2 regions of the Roseburia intestinalis L1-82 genome follow, and region 1 is predicted to be linked to the other one. Evidence: predicted binding sites of a transcription regulator. Region 1 holds the regulator's gene; the other holds the start of a gene.
What was found. The regulator Rex, encoded in region 1, represses fermentation and respiration genes when NADH is low (regulators of the CRP and FNR family bind a similar motif). The targets are predictions, from matches to a motif close to ATTGTTAANTANTTAACAAT.

Region 1 (8,693 bases):
CACAGCAGAAGAGAAGCAGGATGATCCAAAGACAATCATTGTTGCCTCCACATCCATTGTTTCCACCGCAGAAACCACCATTGCCGCCACAGCAGCATAATAAGATGATGATCCAGAGAATGGAATTGCATCCTCCCTCGTTACAGGAACATCCACCACCACAGTTTGTTGCAGCTAAATCACTCATATAAAACCTCCAGGTTTTTTCTTACACTGTATCTTATGTGAGCGCAGAATAAGTGTTACAGATTTGAATAAATTTTTTTGAATATATGATTATGTATACTTATAATTTCAGGTTATAGAAAATATAAAATTTTATGCCTTGACAAATAAGAGAAGAAATGTATAGAATATAGAAAAAGTATAATTGTATACAATTATGCATGAAAAAATATTCACTCTAAAAGTAAAAATATGCATTCATGGCACAGGTGTCAATGGCACAAGTGCCATGGCAGAAAGAAGGATTTACGTTATGAGAGAAGTTGTAATGAATAAGAAAACGAATCTGCTGCAGCTTGAAGAGCATTTTTATCAGTTGGCAGATGTAAAGGAACCAAATGTATTCCACAATCTGTTTCCGTATGATGAGATCCCGAAGATCGCATTCAACGATCGAATTGTTCCGCATAATATGCCGGAAAATATCTGGATCACAGATACGACATTTCGTGACGGTCAGCAGTCAAGGGCACCGTATACCACAGAGCAGATCGTGACGATCTACGATTATCTGCACCGCCTGGGCGGCCCAAAAGGTCTGATCCGCCAGAGTGAATTCTTTTTATATAGTAAAAAAGACAGAGATGCTGTTTACAAATGCCTGGAACGTGGTTATAAATTTCCGGAAGTTACCAGCTGGATCCGTGCAAGCAAACAGGATTTCCAGTTAGTAAAAGATATCGGTCTGCGTGAAACAGGTATTCTGGTAAGCTGCTCTGACTACCATATTTTCTATAAGATGAAAATGACAAGAAGAGAGGTTATGAATCTTTACTTAAGTGTCATCCGTGAGTGCTTAGAGACAGGTATCAGTCCACGTTGCCACTTGGAAGATATCACAAGATCTGATATTTACGGCTTTGTCATCCCGTTCTGTGTAGAACTTATGAAACTGATGGATGAATATAAGATCCCGATCAAGATCCGTGCCTGCGATACTATGGGTTATGGCGTTAACTTCCCGGGTGCCGTGATCCCGCGAAGCGTGCCGGGTATCATCTACGGTCTGACCACACATGCAGGTGTGCCTTCTGAACTGATCGAGTGGCATGGACACAACGATTTCTACAAGGCAGTTAACAACTCCACGACCGCATGGCTTTACGGTGCAAGCGGAGTCAACTGTTCCCTGTTTGGAATCGGAGAGCGTACCGGTAACACACCGCTTGAGGCAATGGTATTTGAATATGCACAGTTGAAGGGAACACTCGATGGCATGGACACTACCGTGATCACAGAACTGGCAGAGTATTTTGAGAAAGAATTAGGCTATGTACAGCCGAGCCGTACCCCGTTTGTCGGCAGCAACTTCAATGTCACAAGAGCCGGGATCCATGCGGACGGACTTCTCAAAAATGAGGAGATTTACAATATTTTTGATACTGGAAAATTTTTAAACAGACCACCATTAGTATCTGTTTCCAACACATCCGGTCTTGCCGGAATCGCTCTCTGGATCAACTCTTATTACCATCTTCCGAAAGATAAGAGCGTAGACAAAAACTCAGAGCTTGTGAAAAAAGTAAAAGTATGGGTAGATAAACAGTACGAGGATGGACGTGTTACGGTATTGACCGATAAAGAATTAGTGGAAGAAATTGAAAAATGCTGCAAGGAATTAAATGTAACAATAGGAGCATGAGGTGTCATATATGGGAGAGGATAATTATTCCTTAAGTTCCCGTGTGTTTCATACGATCCGTGAAAATATTTTGTCCGGAAAATATGCGACAGACGAGGAGTTAAAGGAAAAAAATATTGGTGAGGAGTTAGGTGTCAGCCGTACTCCGGTGCGTGAGGCACTCCGCCAGCTTGAACTTGAGGGACTGGTTACCATTATCCCGAATAAAGGTGCTTATGTCGTAGGTATTTCCAAAAAAGATATTCAGGATATCTACGAGATACGGTCGCGTCTGGAGGGACTGTGTGCAAAGTGGGCAGCGGATAAGATCACCAAAGAACAGTTAGATGAACTGGATGAAAATATATATCTGTCGGATTTTCATGCTGCAAAAGGAAATTCGGAACAGGTTGTGGAACTTGACAACCGTTTCCATGAAATTTTATACAATGCTTCCGACAGCAAAGAATTAAAACATGTGCTGCTTGATTTTCATCATTATGTACAACGCGTGCGAAAAATCACACTTGCAGATCCGAAGCGTTCCGTACAGTCAAATCAGGAACACAGACAGATCGTGGAGGCATTAAAGAAGCATGATGCCGGTCTGGCAGAGAAACTGGCGAATGAGCACATGATGAACACCATTCACAATATGGATAATTACGGATGGGACAATTTATTTCAATAGAAAAGGAGAACACAATGGAAAAAATCAAAATGACAACCCCACTGGTAGAGATGGACGGAGATGAGATGACAAGAATCCTCTGGAAAATGATCAAAGATGAGTTACTTCTTCCGTTTATTGATTTAAAGACAGAGTATTATGATCTTGGATTAGAGCATCGCAATGAAACAAATGACCAGGTAACCGTTGATTCTGCCAATGCCACAAAAAAATACGGTGTTGCTGTAAAATGTGCAACGATTACACCAAATGCAGCGCGTATGACTGAATACAACCTAAAAGAAATGTGGAAGAGTCCGAATGGTACGATCCGTGCCATGTTAGACGGTACGGTATTCCGTGCACCGATCGTTGTAAAAGGCATTGAGCCATGTGTCAAAAACTGGAAAAAGCCCATCACGATTGCACGTCATGCCTATGGTGATGTATACAAAGCATCCGAGATGAAGATTCCGGGAGCAGGTAAATGTGAGCTGGTTTATACTGCAGAGGACGGCACAGAAACAAGAGAACTGATTCATAACTTTACCGGAGCAGGTGTCGTTCAGGGACAGCACAACCTTTGCAATTCGATTGAAAGTTTTGCAAAGAGCTGCTTTAACTATGCACTTGATACAAAACAGGATCTGTGGTTTGCAACCAAAGACACGATCTCCAAAAAATACGATCACACATTTAAAGATATTTTCCAGGAGATCTTTGATGCAGAATACAAAGAAAAATTCGAAAAAGCAGGCATTACTTATTTCTATACTTTAATTGATGACGCGGTTGCCCGTGTGATGAAATCTGAAGGCGGTTATATCTGGGCATGTAAAAACTATGACGGAGATGTCATGAGTGATATGGTTTCAAGTGCATTTGGTTCGCTTGCCATGATGACTTCCGTGCTGGTTTCTCCGGATGGCTATTATGAGTATGAGGCTGCACACGGAACGGTACAGCGTCATTATTACAAACACTTAAAAGGTGAGGAAACATCCACGAACTCTGTTGCAACCATTTTTGCATGGACGGGAGCACTTAAGAAACGCGGAGAGCTTGATTCGAATGCTGCATTGTCCGATTTTGCAGAAAAACTCGAAAAGGCTTGTATTAAGACCATTGAAGATGGTAAAATGACAAAAGACCTTGCGCTGATTACTACGAATCCGAATCCGGTCGTATTAAACAGCGAAGATTTTATCAAGGCAATCAGAACGACGTTAGAGGAAAGTTTAAAATGATTTTGTCATGTCAGAGTATCTCAAAGTCTTTTGGAACAGATGAGATATTAAAAGATGTAAGTTTTCATATTGAAGCAAATGAAAAAGCAGCGATTGTCGGCATCAATGGTGCCGGCAAGTCTACGCTGCTTAAAATTATTATGGGCGAAGAAACGTCCGATGCCGGTGAAGTGATTCTTGCAAAGGATAAGACAATCGGCTACTTAGCACAGTATCAGGATGTATCCGGCCATAGAACCATCTATGATGAGGTTCTTTATGCAAGAACCGATATTCTGGAAATGGAACAGAAACTTCGTGATATGGAGTCTGAGATGAACAGCCGTACCGGTGAAGAATTAGAAAAGCTGATGGATATTTATCACCGCCAGAGCCATGAATTTGAACTGCAGGGCGGATATGCATACCGCAGTGAAGCGACCGGTATTTTAAAAGGACTTGGTTTTTCAGATGAAGATTTGAGCAAACAGATGAGCGAGTTATCCGGAGGACAGAAAACAAGAGTTTCCCTTGGCAAACTTTTAGTCACAAAGCCGGATGTACTGCTTTTAGATGAGCCGACGAACCATCTGGATATGGAGTCGATCCGCTGGCTTGAGAATTTTCTGCGGGCTTACAAAGGGGCTGTTGTGATCGTAGCACATGACCGTTATTTTCTGGATCGTGTTGTCACAAAAGTTGTAGAGATTTTCCAGCATAAAGCGTATGTATATCAGGGAAATTATTCGGATTTTGCAAAGAAAAAAGCAAAAGTTCGTGAAGATCTGTTAAAACAGTATTACAACCAGCAGCGTGAGATCAGACACCAGGAAGAAGTTATTACAAAATTAAAATCATTCAACCGCGAAAAATCTATCAAGCGTGCGGAAAGCCGTGAGAAAATGTTAGATAAGATTGAACGCATTGAAAAGCCGGTTGAGGATAATACGGATATTAAGATCGTGTTAGAGCCAAATGTGGTCAGCGGAAATGACGTCCTTACCGTGTCAAATCTTGCAAAATCCTATCCGCCGGTCACATTGTTTTCGGATATTTCATTTGAGATCAAACGTGGGGAACGGGTGGCGCTGATCGGTAACAATGGAACTGGTAAAACGACCATACTAAAGATCATCAATAATCTGATTCCGGCAGATGGCGGTACCGTGACACTTGGTTCGAATGTGCATATCGGATATTACGATCAGGAACATCAGCTTTTACATATGGAAAAGACGATTTTTGAGGAAATCTCAGATGCCTATCCGGGGCTGAATAATACGAAGATCCGCAATGTGTTAGCAGCATTTTTGTTTACAAATGATGATGTGTTTAAGCACATTTCAGATTTGAGCGGTGGAGAGAGAGGACGTGTTTCCTTAGCAAAATTAATGCTTTCCGATGCGAATTTTCTGATCCTTGATGAGCCGACGAACCATTTGGATATTACATCCAAAGAAATTTTGGAATCTGCGTTAAACCAGTATACCGGAACCGTATTTTTCGTTTCCCATGACCGCTATTTTATCAATCAGACGGCGACGAGGATCCTAGAGCTGACAGGTGAGACGGTTGTAAATTATATTGGAAACTATGATTATTATCTGGAAAAACACGATATCATGACGCAACTGTATGTAAAACCACAGGAAATATCGGATATTCAGGCAGGAAAACAGGATGATGCGGTCAATAAACTTGACTGGCAGGCGCAGAAGGCAGAACAGGCAAGGATCCGTAAGATTGAAAACAGTCTGAAAAAAATAGAAGATGAGATTGCAGCATTAGAAGAAGAGATAAGCGCGATCGATGAAGAATGTGCGAAGCCGGAAAATGCAGTCAATTCCGCAAAGTTAAATGAACTTGCTGCACGACAGCAGGAGTGCAGGGAACGCCTTGAAACCTGCTATGAAACGTGGGAAGATCTGTCAATGCAGCTGGATGGAGCTAAAGATAGTTAAAAATTTCACACATTGACAGACACAGGGGAAATCACTATAATAAACGAGAGAACGTAAGAAAGGTGGAACCTTTTGTGCAGGAAAAAGAGATATCACAGGCAGTGATCCGAAGGATGCCGCGTTATTACCGTTACCTCGGAGAACTATTAGACGCCGGTGTGGAGCGTATATCATCCAATGATCTGAGCAAACGGATGAATGTGACCGCATCCCAGATCAGACAGGATCTGAATAATTTTGGCGGGTTCGGTCAGCAGGGCTACGGCTATAATGTAAAATATTTATATGAAGAGATCGGTAAGATCTTAGGTTTGAATGAGAGACACAATATTATTGTAATGGGTGCCGGTAACCTTGGTCAGGCACTTACCAATTATGTAAAATTTGAGAAACTTGGCTTTGTTATCATAGGACTTTTTGATGTAAATCCGGCGCTTGACGGAGTGACTGTACGCGGGATCAAAATCCGTATGTTAGATGAATTAGAGAGTTTCTGTGAAGAAAATCAGGTAGATATCGCAGCGCTGACCATGCCGAAGGAAAAGGCAGATGCGATTGCAAACAGGCTGGTCGGACTTGGAATCCGTGCAATCTGGAATTTTGCCCATGTAGATCTTGAATTGATCGACAAAAATGTTGTCGTGGAGAATGTACATCTTTCCGACAGTCTGATGCAGTTGTCTTACAACATTGTCAGAAACAAAAAAGCAGAAGAAAACGGCAACTGAAAAGGTGCTGTAAATGTAGAGAGCAAATAGCTGCCGCACAGATTTATGTGCGGCGTTTTTTGCCTTATAAAACAAGGAGAAAAATCCTCTGCTCCTGCAAAGGCAGTCGCATTTTGCTCCGCAAAACAAGGAGAAAAATCCTCTGCTCCTGCAAAGGCAGTCGCATTTTGCTCCGCAAAACAAGGAGGATTTCATGAAATATCTTGTAGACAGCCGGGAAATGCAAAAATATGATGCAAATACCATTTCACATTTTAAGGTGCCGGGACTTCTCTTGATGGAGCGCGCTGCAATAGCATTTGTGGAAGAGCTGCATAGACAAAATGTGGATCTTACGGAAGTACTCATTGTGTGTGGCAGTGGAAATAACGGTGGAGATGGTCTTGCGATCGCACGCCTTTTATTTTTGGAAGGACATGCTGTCACGGTCGTTTATGCCGGAAATAAAGAGCACTGTTCGGAGTCAAACAGGGTACAGCAGGATATTTTAAATGCATACGGTATTTCTATATACATGGATATCCCGGAAAAGATCAGACCTACTCTTGTAATAGACGCAATATTTGGTGTGGGACTCTCAAGAGATGTGACCGGTGAATATGCAGATATGCTGTGCCGGATGAATGAACTTTCCGGGGAAAAAGCGGCGGTAGACATTGCATCCGGGATCTCTGCGGACACGGGAGCCATTTTAGGCACAGCGTTTCGTGCAGATCTTACGATCACATTTGCATTTGAAAAATTAGGCAGTATCCTCTGGCCGGGAAATGAGTATGCCGGCAGGATCATTGTATGTGATATTGGCATCACGAAAGAAAGCTGGCTGGGTGAACCGCCGGCCGTGATGGCACTTGAAGAAAAAGATTTTTCGATACTGCCAAAAAGAAAAAGCCATTCTAATAAGGGCAGTTATGGAAAACTCTTGCTGATCGCCGGAAGTGTCAATATGGCAGGGGCGGCAGTTTTGTCTGCGAAAGCAGCTTATGCCACAGGGTGTGGTCTGGTGCGTGTGCTGACTCCGGAGGAAAACAGAGCTATTTTACAGTGCAGTGTTCCGGAGGCGGTTCTTACTACTTACGATAAAACTTTAGTACCGGAAGAACCGGTTCTGAGGGAGATCCTTGACTGGGCAGATGCCATTGTGATCGGTCCCGGACTAGGAAAAGAAAAAACTTCTGCACAGATATTAAATTTTGTGTTAGAATATGGAACGTCACATGAGAATAAAGCATTTCTTTTTGATGCTGATGCATTAAATCTGGTGGCAGAGCAGAAAAACACCGGAGTGCAGGGGGCAGATAGATGGAAAAATTTTAAGAATACTGCCGTGATTACACCGCATCTTGGAGAGATGAGCAGGCTTACCAGAAAAACAGTTGGAGAAATCCAGAAGAATCTGTTGCAGACAGCTGCAGATTTTGCAGATGAAAATCAGGTTATTTGCGTCCTGAAAGATGAACATACAGTGACCGCACTGCCGGATCATAAAAGGTATCTGAATCTTTCCGGTAATCCGGGAATGGCAACTGCAGGAAGCGGGGATGTACTAAGCGGTTTGATCGGTGCACTTATGGCACAGAAACTGACATCATATCAGGCGGCACCTCTTGGAGTATACCTTCACGGTTTGGCAGGTGATATCATGGTACAGACGACAGGTTTACAGGGCCTTACAGCCTCGGATCTGATCACCGGGATCAAAAAGGTACTAAATATTTACACACAACAGTAAAAGCGCGTATAGATTTTGTGTTGAACAAAAAAGTAATGAAAAAAATAGATTGGAGAACAACATGAACAGATACAGCAGAGTGCATGCGGAGATCGATCTGGATGCAATTCTTCACAACATGGATGCAATGCGTGGGAACATTGCAAAAGATACAAAAATTATGGCGGTCATCAAGGCTGACGGCTATGGACATGGTGCCGTAGAGATTGCAGAGACGATTGAAAAACTTGATTATCTATACGGTTATGCGGTTGCCACGGTGGAAGAGGGACTGATCCTTCGAAATCACGGGATCCAGAAACCAATCCTGATCTTAGGATATGTGTTCCCGGATCAGTATGTGGATATGATCAAAGCGGGCATCCGTCCGACCGTATTTACCAGAGAGATGGCAGAAAAGCTTTCCGTTGCGGCTGCAAGTATCGGCAGGGACTGCAAGATTCATTTTGCAATTGATACCGGAATGAGCCGGATCGGTTATCAGGTTACGGAAGAAGCTGCGGATGAGATGGCACAGCTTTCAAAACTAC
Region 2 (8,693 bases), 210 kb from region 1:
CGGTCTGTGGCGGGGAGATGGAGACGACACCGTTCGGCTATGGATGCAGCAATTATAAAAAGGACGGAAGCGGCTGTAAATTTTCCATCGGAACCATTGCGGGCAGAGATTTAGCGGAAGAGGAAGTGGTCGAACTTCTGACGAAAGGACATACGGAAGTGCTCTCCGGTTTTATCTCAAAGTCCAGAAAACGCTTTTCTGCTGCACTGGTACTTGAAAAAGATGAGAATGGAAAAGCATCAGTCAATTTTGACTTTTCCAAAAATGAACCTGAAATATTAGAAGGGGTGAAATGTCCGGTCTGCGGTTCTGATATGGAAATCACTTCTTTTGGTTACAGTTGTGTGAAACACCGTGAAGATCCGGAAAGCTGTTATTTCTACATTGGAAAAATCGCGGGAAAATCCCTTAGTGTGGATGACCTGACTGATCTGCTGCAAAAAGGAGAGACGGAGGTCTTAAAAGGGTTTACCGCAAAAAATAAAAAGAAGTTTTCGGCGGCATTGCTTTTGAAAACAGGAGAGGATGGCAGAAAAACAGTCGAATTTGATTTTTCAAAGAATGAGGCAGAGATATTAGAAGATGTAGTCTGCCCGATGTGCGGCGGACAGATCCAGAAAACATCATTTGGTTATGGCTGTATGAATTACGACCAGCAAAATCCGCAGAGCTGCCGCTTTGCCATCGGTACACTTGCCGGACGTGATCTGACAGAGTCACAGGTGAAATCACTTTTAACCGACGGCAGAACGGAGACGATCCGCGGTTTTAAGTCAAAGACGGGCAAAAAATTTGATGCCTGCGTGGCATTAGAAACCGATGAAACCGGTCGGAAATATTTAAAGTTTGACTTTGATCATGCGGAGGCAAAAAAGATAAAAGATGTTTCCTGTCCGCTCTGCGGCGGTGACATTGTGCAGACACCGTTCGGGTATGGCTGTGCAAATTATAAAAAAGATGATCCGGAAAGCTGCCGTTTTTCCATTGGAAAGATGGGAGAAAAAACGTTAAATGAGGCACAGGTAAAACAGCTTCTGACAGAGGGGCGGACGGCGACGATCCGCGGATTTAAGTCAAAGACAGGAAAGAAGTTTGATGCAAGGATTGCTTTAAAAAAAGACGAATCCGGCAAGGTAATCGGACTAAAATACGATTTCTCGGATGTGGAAGCCCCCAAATTAAAAGATGTGAAATGCCCGGTCTGCGGCGGTGATATGGTGAAAACGCCGTTCGGCTATGGCTGCGCAAATTATAAAAAAGATGATCCGGAAAGCTGTCGTTTTTCGGTTGGACAGATCGCAGGAGTAAAATTAAAAGAAGCACAGGTCAAAGAACTTTTAACCAATGGAAAGACCGGTGTGATCGAAGGATTTATCGCAAAGACCGGAATGAAATTTGATGCTCCGTTAAAACTGACCAAAGAGGGGCAGATCACCTTTGATTTTCCGGAGAAACCAAAACCTGTCGAGACAACAGTAAAATGTCCGAGGTGTGGGGAACTCTTAAAGAAAAGCCAATGGTACTATGAGTGTGACTGCGGTTTTAAGGTAGGGCATACGGTTGCGAAAGTGCCGCTTTCGGAAGCAATCATAAAAGAACTGTTGGAAACCGGAAAGACAAAGGAAAAAGTGACTGGATTTAACTCGAAAGCAGGGAATGTGTTTGATTCCTGCCTAAAATATGAGGATGAGCGGATCAGTTTTGATTTTGACAATCCGGGAAGCCTGTCTCTACAAAAACAGGAGTCAGAGAAACAATCAGAAGTGCAGATGGCTGTGCAGGAAAATGAGACTGAAAAACAGCAGCCACAGCAGGCAGAACAGACACCGGATGGTGCGGATGATTTCTATGCCACTATGGCGGATGAGGCTGCAGCATTTCAGGAACAGGAAGAAGCAGAATGGATCGCTGGAAGTAATTTTTTAGATGAATTTATGCCATAAGAAATCTCCGGCAGACAGAAATTCTTGTCTGTCCGGAAATTTTTTTGCAGTGTTCGAATATTATTTTGACAGATCTGTGAAAACGTTTTACAATAGAACCAGTATGCAAACAGAAATGCCAGGATCACACTGGATTCATATCCATGTGAGAGAGACATTCTGGGATGGAGGAAAAGATGGAAAACGCAAAAATCAGCAATTTATATGATTTAGATGAAACAATCGCAAAAGAATATTTAGAACAGTTTACATATCCATGGGAGGCTTTAAAAGGGATCAGTGAGTTCATAAAAAAACTTGGACCAACATTAGATCCGGAAAAGTTTGAAAAAAGAGGCGAGGATATCTGGGTTGCAAAGAGTGCAAAAGTGGCACCGACAGCATGTTTAAACGGTCCGCTGATCATTGATGAGGATGCAGAAATCCGTCACTGCGCATTTGTCCGCGGCAGTGCGATCGTAGGAAAGGGTTCTGTTGTCGGCAATTCCACAGAACTGAAAAATGATATTATTTTCAATTCCGTTCAGGTGCCGCATTATAATTATGTTGGCGATTCCATTCTTGGCTATAAATCGCATATGGGTGCAGGTTCGATCACGTCAAATGTGAAATCCGACAAGACACTGGTTGTGGTAAAAGACGGTGATGAGAAGATCGAGACTGGATTGAAAAAATTCGGTGCCATGCTTGGGGATTATGTGGAAGTTGGATGTAACTCTGTATTAAATCCTGGAACGGTGATCGGCAGACATACAAATGTATATCCGCTTTCAAGTGTCAGGGGAGTGATCCCGGCAAACTCAATTTTTAAGAAACCGGGCGAGGTTGTACAGAAAAAAGAAGCATGATATTCTTAAACTTAAGATCCGGACAGGTCGGATAAGTTATGGCAGAAAATATTGATTATATTTTAAGTACAGGGAGATAAAATATATGGAAGAAGAAAAGAAATATATTTATAATGATAAAGCGGAACGGATCAAAAAGATGAACCGGTTCTATATAGGTGCAACCATATTTCTTGGAATATTGTTTTTACTGTATCTGTGGCTCCGCATGGCAAATCAGAATCTGGTAAATGCAACAGTATATGGGAATACTGTATTAATAATAGGCGCATCAGTTTTGGACACGATTATTTATCATAAAGATCATGCAACAGCAAAATTAAAAGTGATTGCTACGCTTGAGATGGGATTAGAGTATCTGTTAGTCGGAGTACAGACAGATGCACATTTTATTACGTATGTACTGATCGTTTTAGTTGCGTTACAGATTCCGTACTATGATGAAGGTGGATTAAAAAGAACCTGTGTGGGAGTGAGTATTCTCTACGTGATCGTTACGATTGTTCAGGGAATAAAGGGTATTACTGTATTGAACGTGGATACAATATGTTCTGTGGTCGGCGTGCTTGGCGTTTTATTTATGGTTTCAAGAATTGGAAAGATCACATTATTGTTTAACGCAGATGCACTTGGATCCATAGATGAGGAACACAAAAAGCAGAATGAAATTTTACAGGGAGTGCTTGAGATTTCCAAAACTGTTCAGGAAGAATCAGTTAAGAGCAGCAGCCTGATCGGAAAACTGGTCGAGACGACCAATTCTGTAACTGGCAGTATGCAGGAGATTACAACGGCTTCCGGAATGAATGCAAACAGCATCGAAGAACAGAATACCATGACTGCAACGATCCAGGATGCGATCGAGGAAACAAGTGAGCGATCAAAACAGATGGTGGATATCGCAATGAATTCAAATGACAGCATTCAGGAAAATATGCGTGTGATGGATGAGTTGAAAGATCAGGCAGAGCAGATCACAAATACAAATCATGATGTTACTGAGGCAATGACCAAACTTCAGGATAAGACAAAAGAAGTAGAAGAGATTGCAGGTATGATCTTAAATATTTCAAGCCAGACAAACCTGCTGGCGTTAAATGCATCTATTGAGAGTGCACGTGCCGGAGAAGCCGGAAGAGGTTTTGCGGTTGTAGCAGAGCAGATCAGACAGCTTGCGGAACAGACAAAAAATTCGACGGAAGAGATCACGAGAATTACAAACGAACTGAATGCAAATGCAAATGATGTGGTTGTATCAGTAGAAGGTTCTGTACAGGCAACGGAAGATCAGAAAGAAAAGATTCTTGCTGCGTCAGAAACATTTAATCTGCTTAATAAAAATATAGGTGAGCTGGTTGCCCATATTGAAGAGGTCAATAAAAAGGTAAGCGGACTTTCAGATTCCAACAATAAGATTGTGGTAAACTGCTCGCAGCTTTCGGCAGCGACTGAGGAAGTTACGGCGAGTGCAGAACAGGTACATACACTCAGTGAAGAAAACCTTGATGTTGCAAAACAGGTTCAGAATGCGGTAGAGAAAATTCACAGTACGGCAGATGATATAAAAAAGTTTTTGCACTGACAGAAAGGAGTGCATAATTATATGAAAAATAAAGTGTGGTTGTTTACAGCCGCACTTTTGCTTTTTACAGCAGGGTGTGGGAAGACAGATCTGACAGAAAAGGAAATAAACGGAGATGAGCAGAAAACGATAGAAAGCCAGGAGACGGAAAAAACGACAGAAAAGGATGGAAATGCATCCGGAGAAAAGAAATCTGTGACAGAAAATGAAAACGCAGAATTACAGGAAAATGGGGAAAGTTATACCTGGGAGGATGTTACATTACAGTTTCCAAAAAGCTGGAAAGACAAGTATGTTGTTGCGGAAGATGAAAATGGATTTACGGTTTTTCAGAAGGCTTCCTATGAGAAAGAAAAAGGGATGGGATACCTTTTTGGCATTTCGAAGGACACGGAATGGTATCCGGATGCTGCCGGTGTAAGTATTTTAGGATATACCGATGATGGAGTGTTATATGAGGTTGTGAGGCCTACGGATGTGAGCTGCGATGTGGAAAATGAGGATACTTTAAATGAATATCAAGGGATGATGCAGCAGTCAGATACGGTAGTACAGAATGCGGTCATTGATACACAGAACCTGCACAAAGATGCTGACCAGTATATCATTCCGGTCAGTATGACACAGACAATTTCGGCAGACAGTCTTATCAATATGTCGGACAATGATTTATGGTTAGCACGCAATGAAATCTATGCAAGACATGGACGGGGTTTTACCAATGAATATCTGCAGAGTTATTTTAATGCATGTTCCTGGTATGAAAAAACGGCGGAGACAGATGCATTTGACGAGTCTGTGTTAAGCCAGACAGAGAAAGATAATCTGAAAGTGATACAGGAAGCAGAAAAAACATATGCAGACGAACATCCATATCCGAAAGAGTATAAAACAGGACAGAAAGTTATGGAAGATATTGATGGAGACGGCAGGGAAGAAGAAATACGTTATGATGTGAAAGAGAGTGGCGATTATGCAGGGTATTCCTGTATCCTTACCGTGAATGGAACTTCATATGAACTGTGCGAATATGCGGCGATGGTGACACCGGAAACAGATTGCTTTTATGTCACTGATATTAATGCTTATGATGATTCGTTAGAGATTGCTGTCTTAGATGATGGGCCGAGTGGTGATTATGTGACATATTTTTACCGGTATGATGGAAACACACTCGAATTTGCCGGAGAAGTTACTGGTTTTCCTTTTAAAGAAAAAAATGGCGGTATCAACGGCTTTACCGGACAAAGCGGAATCTATGGAACAATTCGTACAGATATTCTTGAGACAGCATACTTAAATGGCTACTGGTGGTATGACAGTGATGCGGGGAAATTAGAGTATATGGATACCGGAATGCACAGGTATCAGTATTTCACACCGCACAGATTATATGTGGATCTCCCACTGTGGGAGGCTATGGATCAGACATCAGACCAGGTGACGGTTTCATCCGGTCAGGATGTATTCTTTATCAGTTCCGATGCAAAGGAATGGATCTATGTTCGTGCCAAAGACGGAACAAAAGGATATATTCATGTGGATGGGGAAAATATCAGCAACGCCGGCAGACTGGGGTCGGAAGTTTTTTCAGAATTGAATTATTTTGATTAGTGTATAAAAACAAATACACGGAATAAAGATAATTTTTTTCGATTAGGACTTGTAGATTTCAACAAAATGTGCGAAAATAGGTAAGGTATGTTAAATGTATAACAAAGTCTGATACATACAGTTCTATTAAGTGAAAGGAGTCTTAAAATGATTTACACTAAGGAAGTCGAAAACATGTGTCCTGTAGCAAAGGGCGCAAAACATGAACCAGCTCCAATTCCGGAAGAAGGCAAATGGGTTCATTCTAAAAAAATTGAAGATATTTCAGGTTTTACACACGGTGTTGGCTGGTGTGCTCCTCAGCAGGGTGCCTGCAAGCTTTCATTAAATGTAAAAAATGGTGTAATCGAAGAAGCTTTAGTTGAGACAATCGGATGCTCTGGTATGACACATTCCGCAGCTATGGCAGCAGAGGTATTACAGGGCAAAACTATTCTTGAAGCATTAAACACAGACCTTGTTTGTGATGCAATCAATACAGCAATGAGAGAGTTATTCTTACAGATCGTTTACGGTCGTACACAGAGTGCATTCTCTGATGACGGTCTTGCAATCGGTGCTGGTCTTGAGGATTTAGGTAAAGGACTTCGTTCCCAGGTTGGTACAATGTACGCTACCAAAGAGAAAGGTGTTCGTTACTTGGAGATGGCAGAAGGTTATGTAACCGGTATTGCTCTTGACGAGAATAACGAAGTTATCGGATATCAGTTCGTTTCTCTTGGAAAAATGACTGACTTCATCAAAAAAGGCGATGATCCTAACACTGCATGGGAAAAAGCAAAAGGACAGTACGGCCGTGTGGCAGATGCTGTTAAAATCATCGACCCGAGAGAAGAGTAGGAAAGGAGACGGACGAAAATGGCATTATTTGAAGGATATGAAAGAAGAATTGACCAGATCAACGCTGTGTTAAACAGCTATGGTATCAGCTCTATCGAAGAAGCTGAAAAAATTACAAAAGATGCTGGACTTGATGTTTACGATCAGGTAAAGAAAATCCAGCCAATCTGTTTCGAGAACGCTTGCTGGGCTTACACTGTAGGTGCTGCAATCGCAATCAAAAAAGGATGTACAAGAGCTGCTGATGCTGCTGCAGCAATCGGTGAGGGACTTCAGGCATTCTGTATTCCGGGTTCTGTTGCAGACCACAGAAAAGTAGGTTTAGGACATGGTAACCTTGGTAAAATGTTATTAGAGGAAGAGACAGAGTGCTTCTGCTTCTTAGCAGGACATGAGTCATTCGCAGCAGCTGAGGGTGCAATCGGTATCGCTGAGAAAGCAAACAAAGTACGTCAGAAACCATTACGTGTTATCTTAAACGGACTTGGAAAAGATGCTGCACAGATTATCTCCCGTATCAACGGATTCACATTTGTTGAGACACAGTATGATTACAAAGCTGCAAAATTAAATGTTGTATATGAGAAAGCATATTCCAACGGACTTCGCGCAACTGTAAAATGCTACGGTGCAGATGACGTTCAGGAAGGTGTTGCAATCATGCATCATGAGAACGTAGGTGTTTCCATCACTGGTAACTCTACAAACCCAACACGTTTCCAGCATCCGGTTGCAGGTACATACAAAAAAGAATGTATCGAGCAGGGTAAGAAATATTTCTCAGTTGCTTCCGGCGGTGGTACAGGACGTACACTTCACCCGGACAACATGGCAGCAGGTCCTGCTTCCTACGGTATGACAGATACCATGGGACGTATGCACTCTGATGCACAGTTCGCAGGTTCTTCTTCCGTACCGGCTCACGTTGAGATGATGGGTCTGATCGGAATGGGTAACAACCCTATGGTTGGTGCTACAGTTGCTGTTGCAGTTTCCGTTGAGGAAGCTCATAAGGCTGGTAAGTTCTAAGATAAATTTAAAGCATAGAAAGAAACGGGATTTTTGTATTTGCAAGAATCCCGTTTCTTTTTTTGTATAAATTTATTTGAAATTCGAAATCAGTACCTTTTGGAGGATATTGCAAAGTATGGAAAACAAATATATTAGCAGAAGAGTATTTTGAAAAGGGAATACAGGAAGAAAATATTTTTATTTTTCAAAAACAGGGTGATAATCGAACATATTTTCTGCTATAATAATATCTATACCAGAAAAACAGAAAGCGAGGCATCATCCGGTCATGAGTGATTCATCCCATATCTATATTGCAATCGATCTCAAATCTTTTTATGCATCAGTAGAATGTGTCGAACGGGAATGCGATCCGCTGACGACAAATCTTGTCGTCGCAGATGAGAGCAGAACAGAGAAAACAATCTGTCTTGCAGTATCACCGTCACTGAAAGCATATGGAATTCCGGGGCGTGCGAGGTTATTTGAGGTCGTGCAGAAAGTAAAGCAGATTAATAAAGAACGGAGAAGCAGGATCGCCGGAGGTGTGTTTACCGGAAAATCAGCAAATGCGGAAGAACTGAAAAAAGATCCGACACTGGAACTGACCTATATTGCAGCGCCGCCGCGTATGGCTCTTTATATGGAGAAAAGTAACCAAATCTATGACATCTATTTAAAATATGTGGCACCGGAAGATATGCATGTGTATTCGGTGGATGAAGTATTTATGGATGTAATACATTATCTGAAAACATATCAGATGAGTGCGAGAGAACTGGCAGAGAAAATGATCCGGGATGTTTTAAAAGAAACAGGGGTTACAGCAACCGCCGGCATCGGCACGAATCTGTA

Region 2: RIL182_RS09100 (iron-sulfur cluster assembly scaffold protein) is a predicted target of Rex. The motif match lies at 6,074-6,093, and genes of this name have one in related genera.

Annotation. Positions count from the first base shown of each region.
Region 1 covers NZ_LR027880.1:2,149,036-2,157,728, reverse strand. Annotated here, with positions in the region: gene RIL182_RS10065 (hypothetical protein) at 1-187, opposite strand, end outside; gene RIL182_RS10060 (beta/alpha barrel domain-containing protein) at 479-1,867, shown strand; gene RIL182_RS10055 (GntR family transcriptional regulator) at 1,878-2,537, shown strand; gene RIL182_RS10050 (NADP-dependent isocitrate dehydrogenase) at 2,552-3,763, shown strand; gene RIL182_RS10045 (ABC-F family ATP-binding cassette domain-containing protein) at 3,760-5,703, shown strand; gene RIL182_RS10040 (redox-sensing transcriptional repressor Rex) at 5,778-6,431, shown strand; gene RIL182_RS10030 (NAD(P)H-hydrate dehydratase) at 6,625-8,163, shown strand; gene alr (alanine racemase) at 8,225-8,693, shown strand, end outside.
Region 2 covers NZ_LR027880.1:1,942,693-1,951,385, forward strand. Annotated here, with positions in the region: gene RIL182_RS09080 (DNA topoisomerase III) at 1-1,943, shown strand, start outside; gene RIL182_RS09085 (LbetaH domain-containing protein) at 2,120-2,791, shown strand; gene RIL182_RS09090 (methyl-accepting chemotaxis protein) at 2,877-4,373, shown strand; gene RIL182_RS09095 (YARHG domain-containing protein) at 4,395-5,987, shown strand; gene RIL182_RS09100 (iron-sulfur cluster assembly scaffold protein) at 6,135-6,827, shown strand; gene RIL182_RS09105 (GGGtGRT protein) at 6,846-7,856, shown strand; gene RIL182_RS09110 (Y-family DNA polymerase) at 8,128-8,693, shown strand, end outside.